2 regions of the Azospirillum sp. P4_B5 genome follow, and region 2 is predicted to be linked to the other one. Evidence: predicted binding sites of a transcription regulator. Region 2 holds the regulator's gene; the other holds the start of a gene.
The links. Region 2 encodes LexA, which represses DNA repair genes until DNA is damaged. Its sites were predicted from a motif close to ATGTTCTANTTTGGTTC; they were not measured.

Region 1: the regulator LexA is predicted to act here: its motif matches at 1,874-1,890, upstream of AC1DVI_RS12220 (ImuA family protein).

The regions. Positions count from the first base shown of each region.
Region 1 is NZ_JBFUHT010000012.1:148,648-153,979, reverse strand. Features, by position in the region: gene AC1DVI_RS12230 (tRNA-uridine aminocarboxypropyltransferase) at 1-562, opposite strand, end outside; gene AC1DVI_RS12225 (hypothetical protein) at 810-980, shown strand; gene AC1DVI_RS12220 (ImuA family protein) at 1,040-1,849, opposite strand; gene AC1DVI_RS12215 (Tim44 domain-containing protein) at 1,987-3,075, opposite strand; gene AC1DVI_RS12210 (hypothetical protein) at 3,214-3,450, opposite strand; gene AC1DVI_RS12205 (DUF4112 domain-containing protein) at 3,974-4,399, shown strand; gene hemN (oxygen-independent coproporphyrinogen III oxidase) at 4,481-5,332, shown strand, end outside.
Region 2 is NZ_JBFUHT010000016.1:71,640-76,971, reverse strand. Features, by position in the region: gene AC1DVI_RS14540 (molybdopterin molybdotransferase MoeA) at 1-722, shown strand, start outside; gene lexA (transcriptional repressor LexA) at 891-1,589, shown strand; gene AC1DVI_RS14530 (ComEC/Rec2 family competence protein) at 1,615-3,792, opposite strand; gene gltX (glutamate--tRNA ligase) at 3,957-5,332, shown strand, end outside.

The DNA.
Region 1 (5,332 bases), on a different contig from region 2:
TCGCCGGCTCGGCCTCCAGCCGCGACAGCAGGAAGGCGGCGGCCTCCAGGGTCGACACGCTGTCCCGCCGCGGCTCCTTGCGGGCCTGCCCGTAGAGGGAGCGGAACTGCGGGTTCAGCACGATGCGGCGGCACTTCAGAAGCCACGGGTTGCGCCACCACAGCGTTTTGGCCTGGCTCCAGGTGCCGTCCAGGACGATGACGCCCTCCAGATCGGCCAGAACCAACTCGCTGTCCCTCTGCGGGACGCCGCCCTTATCCACGATGGACACCTCCGGCAGGGGGGCGGCGCCCTGCTTGACCGGGCCGAGATAGAGCACGCCCCAGCGCTTGTAATCGACCTCGCGCCCCAGGATGCGCTTCAGGTTCGACCAGCTCAGCCCCACCTTCAGCGCGGAGTTCCGGAACTGGAGATGGGTGATCTGCGCGGTGCCCAGCGTCTCGCGCTTTTCCTGCGGGTGCTGGAGGATGAGCAGGAAGACGGCGTTGTCGATCGGCTCCACCGCCTCGCAAACGCACAAATGCATAGGTTTTAGGCAGGTAGGGCAGGGTTCGGCGTGCATGGTCGGTCTCGGAGAAGGAACATCGGCGGAAAGAAGCGGGAGGCGGGGACTATGGGCTTCCCGCCTCAAAAAAGAAACGGGGCCTGAAAAAGAAACCGGCGCATTAAAGTTTGCATAACGCGTGATCTGCATCACTTAGAGGCCTGGACCTTGCATGATAGCGTCCAGACACACAGGACGGGTTGGGCCGAGGGCGGCCGACAGGACCGCTCCCCAGGCTCTCCCGACGCTCAAAAGGAGGCTTGCCATGCTGCCCGCTCATTTGGCCGCCCGCTTGCTGGAGCAACGCCGGGCTCAGGAATCGGCGGAATTCGCCCGGCAACTGCCGCTCTACGCGGACGACGCGCCCTTTCCGCTTCACACCGATCCGGATGGCGAAACCGGGCATTCCCTGCCCGACTGGACCACCAACTACTGATCGGAAGCTGACGGGCGGCTGTCGTGTAAGCGACATCACCGCCCGTCCTTCCGTCCGCATCACGCCACCTCGGCCCAGGACGGTCCGTTTCCGGACGCCGGTGCCGGACGCCGAACCGGGGTGGATGTGGGTGCAGGCGCGGGAATGGCCCGCTTCGGCTCCCTCGCCGGGACCAGGGCACCGTCACGCCATTCCAGAAGCCACACCCCAGGGCGACCGCCCCGGCAGCGCTCCAGTTCGGCGCGCCAGCGCGGATCGCCCACGCCCGGTTCCGCCGTCCGGCTGGGAGCCGGCGCGACCCGCCAGCGGGTGACCGCCGCGCTCGCCGCCGAGCGGCGGGCGGTGCTCTGCAGCAGGAATCCCGTCACACCCGACGACTCGGTGGCCAGTTGCAGCCGGCGGCTCGCCGTCAGGTCCAGCCCCCCGACCTCCCCCAGCACGGCGGACAGCCGCTTGCAGCGCAGCGCCTCCTCCATCGCCCACAGGGCGTCGGCGTCGCGGGTCGCGCGCACGGCGATCAGCCGGTCCGGCGTCAGCCCATAGGCGGCCAGCCCGGCGGCGTGCAGGTCGCGCCCGCGCACGACCCACAGCGCGGGCGCCGCCGCGCTGGCGAGGCGGGCCAGCAGATGCGCGGCGAAGGCCGTGCCGGCTCCCGGCTCCTCCCCCGCCACCTCGTGCAGACAGCCGAGCGGCAGCCCCCCTGCCGGAAAGACCCCGTCGAGGTCCGGCAGGCCGAAGGGCAGCACCCGCGCCCCCTCCCCGCCCAGCCCTTCCAGGCCCCGGATGCGGGCGCGCAGATCGGCAAGAACGGCCGCCCGGTCCGGCGCAGGCGCTCCGACGCAAGACTCGGGCACAGGAAGTTCGGGCATGACTCGCTTCCGCTGAGCAGGTATTTGTTCCTGATATGTTCTATCATGTCCCATCCGCCCAGGGGAGTCCGGAAATGCGAAAGGGGGCGCCCTTTCGGACGCCCCCCTCGCGAGACCGGTTGAGGAGTGGAGAGTGGTCAGCCGGCCTGTTGGATCGCCGACAGGACCCAGCGCCCGCCGCGCGGACGGGTGAAGGTCCAGATTTCCGTGGCTTCGACCGGGCGGTTGGGGTCGCCCTCGACCACGCGGTTGCTGGCGCGGTCGACCGTCACGTCGGTCAGCGAGAAGCGCATCGCCACGGTGGCGTATTCCACGTTGCCCTCGCGCCACGCCTCGGCCAGGTCGCCCTGGAGCAGACGGACGTCGGACAGGCGGTTGATTACGCCGCGGTTGTTGTTGGCCGCCAGTTCCTCGGCGAAGTAGGAGGCCATCTCCGGCGTCACGGCGCTGCGCAGGGCCGTCAGGTCCTCGTTGCCGTAGGCGGTCTGGACCGCAACCAGCGTCTGCTCGAACGCCTGATAGTCGGCCGGGCCGATGCCCACGTCGTCACGGCGCACGCCCGGACGGCCGGAAGAAGCTGGACCCGAGGCCGGACCCGCCGCCGCACCACCGCGAGCGCCACCACCCAGCGGGTTCGAGCGCGCGTCCACCGCCTCGCGGTTCATGACGCCCGGATTCGGGCCGGCATAGGCGGTGTTGGGAGCGCCCATGCCCGCCGGCCGCGCCGCGCCCGCCGAGCGGTTGCGGAAGAAGCGCATGGCCAGCCGAACCAGGAAGACAACCAGCAGGATCTGGAGGATGAAGCCCAGGATGCCGGCGAAGCTGCCCAGCCCGTCGAGGAAGCCGCCGCCGAACAGCATGCCGGCGATGCCGGCGCCGATCAGGCCGCCCATCAGGGCCGGCATGAAGCCGCCGCGCGAGAAGAAGCCGCCGCGCTGCGCCGCCGCCGGCGACGCCATGCCCGGCTGCTGCATGCCCGGCTGCTGGGCGCCCGGAGTCTGGGCCGGGGCCGCCGAGCGCTCCATCGGGGCGGCTCGCGGCGCGGTGTTGGTCTGGGCCGGCGCCTCGTAAGTGCGCGAGCCGCGGCTGCCCGCGGAACTGCTCTTACCGGCGCGGGCGTCGGCGGTACCGGCGGTCAGCGCCACGGCCAGCGCCAGAGCGACGGCGCCGAAGGCGCGGGCCGGAGTGCGGGAAACGGTGCGGGGGGATCGCGTGTTCTGGGTCATGGCCGTGTTCGGAAAAGCCCTCGGTTCAGGGGGACGCTCATCATGTAGCGTCCTCCTATATGGTATGGCAGCCCTGCCGTTTTAGAGGGGCCACAACCAAACCGGCCAAAAAATGCGCAGACTGCGTGCGGCGCCCGATCAGGCGGAGGCGCGCTCCCACACCATCCCCCCCTGTTGGAAGGCACCCGCACCGGCCGGAACCACTGGCGCCCGCGACGTGGCGGCCGTCCGTTCCGCCGTTTGCCGCGACGCCCAGACGCGGCGGCGGACCTCGATCTGGCGGCGGCAATCGCGTGAGCAATAGAGCGGCGCCGGCCCGCGCGACGAACTGCGGCGGAACGGCTGTCCGCAGCAGGCGCAATAAAGCATGGTCATGGTGATCCTCCCTTTTTTCCGACCTGTTTTTTTCCGATGTTCGGTGCCCTGCCCATCACCCTGTGGAGCGGGTGCCCGTTCGGTTCTTTTCGGTCTTTAGTCTCAACGTGCGCGCACCATTGTTGTCCTTTGGGGCGCCTCGGACCAGAGAGGCCTTCGGCATATGGCCGTCCGACCGATGCCAAAAAAAGCTTGGCCACACCGGATAATTCCCAGAAACGTCAAACATTTAGCCTCCAGCGAGCCCACATCGCGCGTCCAATCGCCGCATCCGCTCCGGCAAGTTTCCCCCTCCTTTCGGACAATGACCCTGCGTCCGCCTGATTATCCGCCCGATTATCCGTATGACGGCGGCCCCGCCCGGACTGTGAACGCGTCCGTGGTGCCGGGCACCCGATGGAGATAGGCCGGGAACCGCGGGGCACAGCCGCGGGTTGCTCACCCGACACGCCCGACCGGCTCCGCCCACGGCTCCCTCCTCCGGCGGCTCCCCACGGCGGCTTTCCTGCACCGGTGAAGCCCCATGAGCGACATCCGCACGCGTCCCGCGCCCGCCTCCACCCTCTCGGGCGTCGCCACGGCGCCGCCGGTCATCCATATCGACTTGAACAGGCTGGAGCGGCTGCGCCGGCTGACCCGGCTGATGGACACGCGCTGGCGCATTCCCGGCACGCGCATCCCCGTCGGGCTGGACGGCATCGCCGCGCTGGTCCCGGTCGCCGGCAGCACGGCGACCACCGTGGTGGCCGCCTACATTGTCATGGAGGCCGCCCGCTTCGACCTTCCGAAAAGCCTGATCGCCCGCATGGTCGCCAACATGGCCGTGGATTGGGCCGGCGGCTCGGTCCCGGTGGTCGGCGCCCTCTTCGACATCGGCTTCAAGGCCAACCGCCGCAATCTGAACCTGCTGCTGGAGCATCTGGAGAACCGGCTGGCCGCACCCGACTGACGGACAGGCCTGACGGGCGGGCGTTCGAACGCTTGACTTGTGTCAAAGCGGCGGGAGGCGGTCTGCACGATCCTCCCCGTCATGAACGCGATCTCCCCCGTGGCCTGCGCCACCGCCCCGACCGCCCCGCTGAACGCCGCCCTGCTCGCCAAGTACGACGGGCTGCGGGTGCCCCGCTACACCAGCTACCCGACGGCGCCGCACTTCACCGCCGCCGTGGGGGCGGAGCGCTACGCGGACTGGCTGGCGGAGCTGGACACGGCGGCCCATACGGGGTCGCTGTACCTGCACGTGCCCTTCTGCGCGAAGATGTGCTGGTACTGCGGCTGCCACACCAAGATCGTCGCCCGCTACGCCCCCATCGCCGAGTATCTCGGCCATCTGCGCCGCGAGATCGGCATGGTCGCCGACCGCATTTCCGGACGGCTGCGGGTGCGGCACATCCATTTCGGCGGCGGCACCCCGACCATGATGGCGCCGGACGACTTCGAATCGTTGATCGCCCTGCTGCGTGAGCGCTACGACGTGACGCCGGACGCGGAGATCGCGGTGGAAATCGACCCGCGCACCCTGACCCGCGAGATGGCGGAAGCGCTGGGCCGCGCCGGGGTCAACCGCGCCTCGCTGGGCGTGCAGGACTTCGACGCCGGGGTGCAGGCGGCCATCAACCGGATCCAGCCGCGGGAACAGACCGAGCAGACGCTGGAATGGCTGCGCGCCAACGGCATCCGCCACATCAACCTCGACCTGATGTACGGCCTGCCCAAGCAGTCGGTGGAGAGCGTCGCGCGGTCCGCCGAGATCGCCCTGACCATGGCGCCGGACCGGCTGTCGGTCTTCGGCTACGCCCATGTGCCGTGGATGAAGTCCCACCAGAAGAAGATCGACGAGTCGGCGCTGGCCGGCACGCTGGGCCGGTGGGAGCAGTTCGCG
Region 2 (5,332 bases):
ATCTGCCCTGGCTGCGCGTCCACCGCCGCCCGCGGGTCGCCGTGCTCGCCACCGGAGACGAGATCGCCCTGCCCGGCGATCCGCTGGGGCCGAGCCAGATCGTCAGTTCCAACGCGATCGGCCTGTGCGCACTGGTCGCCAGCCAGGGCGGCGTCGCGCACAATCTCGGCGTGGCCAAGGATGACCCGGAGCATCTCGCCGCCATGGCCGTCGGGGCGGCCGGCTGCGACCTGCTGGTGACCACGGGTGGCGCCTCGCAAGGTGAGCACGACCATGTGCGCGATGTGCTGGGCGGGCTGTCTCTGGACTTCTACCGGGTCGCCATGAAGCCCGGTAAGCCGTTGATTTTCGGGACGGCGAACGGCGTGCCGCTGCTCGGCCTGCCCGGCAATCCGGTGTCCACCGGGGTGGCCGCCGTGCTGTTCCTGGTGCCTGTCCTTCGCCGTCTCCAGGGGCTGCCCGCCGAGAACACCACGCTCACGGTCCGGCTCGGCGCGCCGCTGAGGGCCAACGACGACCGCACGGATTTCCTGCGCGCCACGCTGTCCATCGGACCGGACGGCGAGCCGGTCGCCACCCCCTTCCCGCGCCAGGACAGCGCGATGATGTCCCGGCTGGCCCAAGCCGACGCTTTGATCGTCCGCGAGCCTCAGGCCCCCGCCGCAACCGCCGGCGACCGCGTGACGGTGATCCCATTGAGCGGCGGTGTACTGTCGCTTTAATCCATTCTGCACCCCCAATCCCTTTGGCAATCGCTTTGGGAGTCCTGTCCGTCGATTTGCGATTGATTTCATCCGTAGGGCTTGACGGGGGTTAAGAACCAAACTAGAACATAAGGGAACGTTTTGCTTTTGTTCCATATCTAGTGCGGAACCGGTCGGGAGGCACAAATGCTCACGCGCAAGCAGCATGAATTGCTGCTTTTCATCAACGAGCGGCTCGGACAGGGCGGTGTGTCCCCTTCCTTCGATGAAATGAAGGACGCTCTCAACCTGAAGTCCAAGTCGGGTATCCACCGTCTGATCACCGGGCTGGAAGAGCGCGGCTTCATCCGCCGCCTGCCCCACCGCGCCCGCGCGCTGGAGGTGCTGCGGCTGCCGGAGGGGCTGGAGACTGCCCGGACCCGGCCGCCGCGCGCCAAGTTCCAGCCCAACGTCATCAAGGGTGACTTCAGCTTCGCGGGACGGGAGGCGAACCCGGCGTCCGAATCGGTGCAGCTTCCGCTCTACGGCCGCATCGCCGCGGGCACGCCCATCGAGGCGCTGCGCGACGGTTCCGCCTTCGTTGACATTCCCGCCGCCATGCTCGGCATGGGCGACCACTACGCGCTTGAGGTGGCCGGCGATTCGATGGTGGAGGCCGGCATCCTCGACCACGACACGGTGGTCATCCAGCGCTGCGACAGCGCGGACAACGGCTCGATCGTCGTCGCCCTGGTGGACGACGCCGAGGTCACGCTGAAGCGCCTGCGCCGCAAGGGCAACACCGTGGCGCTCGAACCGGCCAACGCCGCCTACGAGACCCGCATCTTCGGCGCCGACCGCGTCCGCGTGCAGGGCCGCCTTGTCGGTCTGGTGCGGAAGTACTGACGGCGGGATGCTCCGGGGCGGCGGTTCAGCGCGCCCCGGTCTTTCCATCGGAGAGCGTTCCTCCCATCGTCCACGGGCGGTCGCCACGCTGGCCACGCACGCTCTCGACGCGGATGCCCTTGTCCGTCAGGGTGAGCGCGTGCGCGCCCTCCCGCCGCAGGCGCCAGCGGTCGATGACCAGCGGCGCCCGACATCCGCGCGACGGGACCACGGTCACCACCGCATCGGCCAGCGCGCAATCCTCCGGCAAGGCGTCCGGCTGGCGCAGCAGCGCCACCGTCTTGCCCTGTGCACGGTAGAGGCATCCCAGAGCGTCACAGCGCAACCGCCCGTCCAGACTGACCCCGGCGAGCGGCCAGACATCCTGACCGCCCTTCTCCTCCGGCTTCTCCATGCCGTCACGCCGCCGCCAGCTGTTGGCGACCCGCCCGTCGCTGACGGTGGAGAGGCTGAGAATCCCCTCCGCGCCGCGCACGGCCATCAGCTTTCCGTCCTCCGACACCAGAATGTCGGGCCGCGACGCAAAGACCGGGGCGACCAGTCCACCGGTCAAGGCGACCAGCCCCAGCCAGCGCCAGCGCCCCGTCCAAATCGCCAGCCACAGACCGCCCAGCGTGACGGCGGCGATGGCGGCGTCGGGCATGGCCGGCAGAAACGCGGTGGCGCCGGGCAGCGCCGCGGTTCGCTCCGCCGTTTCGATGACCAGCCGGACGCCCCAGCTCATCGCCGTCACCGCCGGCCCCTCCAGCCCGAAGGGCAGCAGCAGGTAGGAGAGCAGGCTGAAGGGCATGATCCACACCGTCGTGATGGGGATCGCCACCATGTTGGACAGCACGCCGTAAAAGGCGACCTGCTGGAAATGGTAGAGCCCATAGGGCGTCGTCGCGACCGTCGCCACGACGCTGGAAAAGGCGATGCCGCCCAACGTCATCGTTCCTCGGCCGAGCCAGCCCAGCTCGCGCCGCCGACGCACCGCCCAGGGCGTGAACCGCTCGAAGGCCGCGATCAGGGCGACGACCGCCGCGAAGGACATCTGGAAGCTCGGCCCCAGCATTCCTTCGGGATCGTACAGGACGGTGACGATGCCGGCGAAGGCGACCAGCCGCATGCTGATCGGCGACCGGTCGGCGATGACCGCGCCCATGACGAGGCCGGTCATCAGCACCGACCGCAGCGTCGGCAAGGGCGCGCCCACCAGCAGCGTGTAGAGGATGGCCGACAGGATGCCGGCCAGCGCCGCGATCTTCTTGATCGGCCAGCGCAGGGCCACCCAGGGAACCAGCGCCAGAAGCGCGCGCACCACCCAGAAGACGATCCCCGCGGCGATGCCCACATGCAGGCCGGAAATGGACAGGAGATGCGCCAGCCCGCTGTCGCGGAAGGCGTCCATCATCGGCTCGGGAATCGCCGCCGCGTCGCCGTTCAGCAGGGCGGCGGTGACGCTGGCCCCCGCGGGGTCGGTCACGACGGCACGCACCCGCTCGGCGATGGCAGCACGGGCCCGCTCGAAAGCCACGGTCACCCGGCGCCAGCCACCGGGCAGTGGCGCCTCCTGTGCGACGGGAGCGCCCATGACGAAGCCGACCGCGCCGAAGCCTTCGAAATAGGCGCGCCGCTGCAGGTCGAACGCTCCCGGCTCCGCCGGGGCGGCCGGCGGGTGGAGCATGGCCCGCAGCTGGACCACCGTCCCGGCCTCCGGCGGAGTCACCTTGGCCGGCAGATGCAGTCGGACCCGCGCCGGTGTCGCCTCCGGAGCCAGCCGCTCCACCGTCGGTTCCCCGATCATCAGCCGCGTGCCGGTTGGTTGCCGCTCGACCGCCAGCACCCGCCCGGTCACCTGCACCGGTCCAAGCTCGCGCGTCAGCATCGGCGCCATCGCCGCCACGCTGTGCAGTTGCGCCGCGGCGAAGCCCAGAGCGACGCTCAGCAGCCCCAGCAGCAGGACGACCGGCGCCAGACGCCGCCGCGCCAGCCACAGCAGAGGCAGACAGCCCGCCGCAGCGCCCGGCCCCAGCCAGAGCGGGGGCTCGGCGGACAGGCCGAAATACAACGCCACGCCCGCCCCGGCCCCCACCGGCAGCCACAGCGCCCAGCGCTCCCGCTCCGCGGCGAGGCACTCCAGTGCCGCCGCGGAAAGGCGCGCGCCGACGCCGCGACGGACAGGACCGGCATCGCCCTCCTCCGCCGCCAAACCCCCGGCCATGCCCTCTTCAACCCCGTGGGCCATACTGTCGCCTATGCGCGCAAGGCAAATGCCTCCGGCGCCGTTAATGTGTTACACCACCGCACCACCGCAGTCGCACCGCCGCAGCCGCCGCGCGGCCGCCGCAGCACTGTAGCAGCGCCGAACCCGGAATTGAGCCACCCATGACCGTCGTCACCCGTTTCGCCCCGTCGCCCACCGGCTTTCTCCACATCGGCGGCGCCCGCACCGCGCTGTTCAACTGGCTGTACGCCCGCCACCACGGCGGCACGTACCTGTTGCGCATCGAGGACACCGACCGCCAGCGCTCGACGGACGCCGCGGTGGACGCCATCCTCGACGGTCTGTCCTGGCTCGGCCTCGACTGGGACGGCGACGCGGTCAGCCAGTTCGCCCGCAAGGACCGCCACGCCGAGGTGGCGCAGCAGATGCTGGCGGCCGGCCGCGCCTATCACTGCTACGCGAGCCCCGAGGAGCTGGAGGAGATGCGCGCCGCCCAGAAGGCCGCCGGCCAGCCGGTGCGCTACGACGGGCGCTGGCGCGACCGCGACCCGTCCGAGGCGCCGGCCGGCGTGAAGCCGGTGATCCGCCTGAAGGCGCCGCAGGAGGGCGAGACGGTCCTGAAGGACCGCGTCCAGGGCGAGGTGACGGTGCAGAACGCCCAGCTCGACGACCTGATCCTGCTGCGCGCCGACGGCACCCCGACCTATCTGCTGGCGGTGGTGGTGGACGACCACGACATGGGCGTGACCCACGTCATCCGCGGCGACGACCATCTGACCAACACCTTCCGCCAGATCCAGATCTACAACGCCATGGGCTGGGACCTTCCGGAGTTCGGCCACATCCCGCTGATCCACGGTCCGGACGGCGCCAAGCTGTCGAAGCGCCACGGCGCGCTCGGCGTCGACGCCTACCGCGACATGGGCTACCTGCCGGAGGCGATCCGCAACTACCTGCTGCGGCTCGGCTGGGGGCACGGCGACGACGAGATCATCGCGACCGAACAGGCCGTGGAGTGGTTCAACCTGGAAGGCATCGGGCGCTCCCCCTCGCGCTTCGACTTCGCCAAGCTGGAGAATCTGAACGCCCACTACATGCGGCAGGCCGACGACGCCCGCCTCGTGGGTCTGGCCGCCCCGCGGCTGGAGGCCGAGCTTGGCCGCGCGCTGACCGAGTCGGAGCGCGACCTGCTGACCCGCGCCATGAACGGGCTGAAGCAGCGCGCCCGCACCGTGGTCGATCTGGCGCAGAGCGCCCGCTTCTACCTCGCCGCCCGTCCGCTGGCGATGGACGAGAAGGCCGCCGCGCTGTTGGACGAGAAGGGCCGCGGCGTCCTGACCGACCTCGCCGCCCGCTTCGAGGCGGAAGCGGACTTCACCGCCGCCACCCTGGAAGGGCTGGTCCGCGCCTTCGCCGAGGAGCGGGGCGAGAAGCTGGGCAAGATCGCCCAGCCGCTGCGCGCGGCGCTCACCGGTTCCACCGTGTCGCCGCCCATCTTCGAGGTGGCGGAACTCCTCGGCCGCGCGGAAACGCTGGC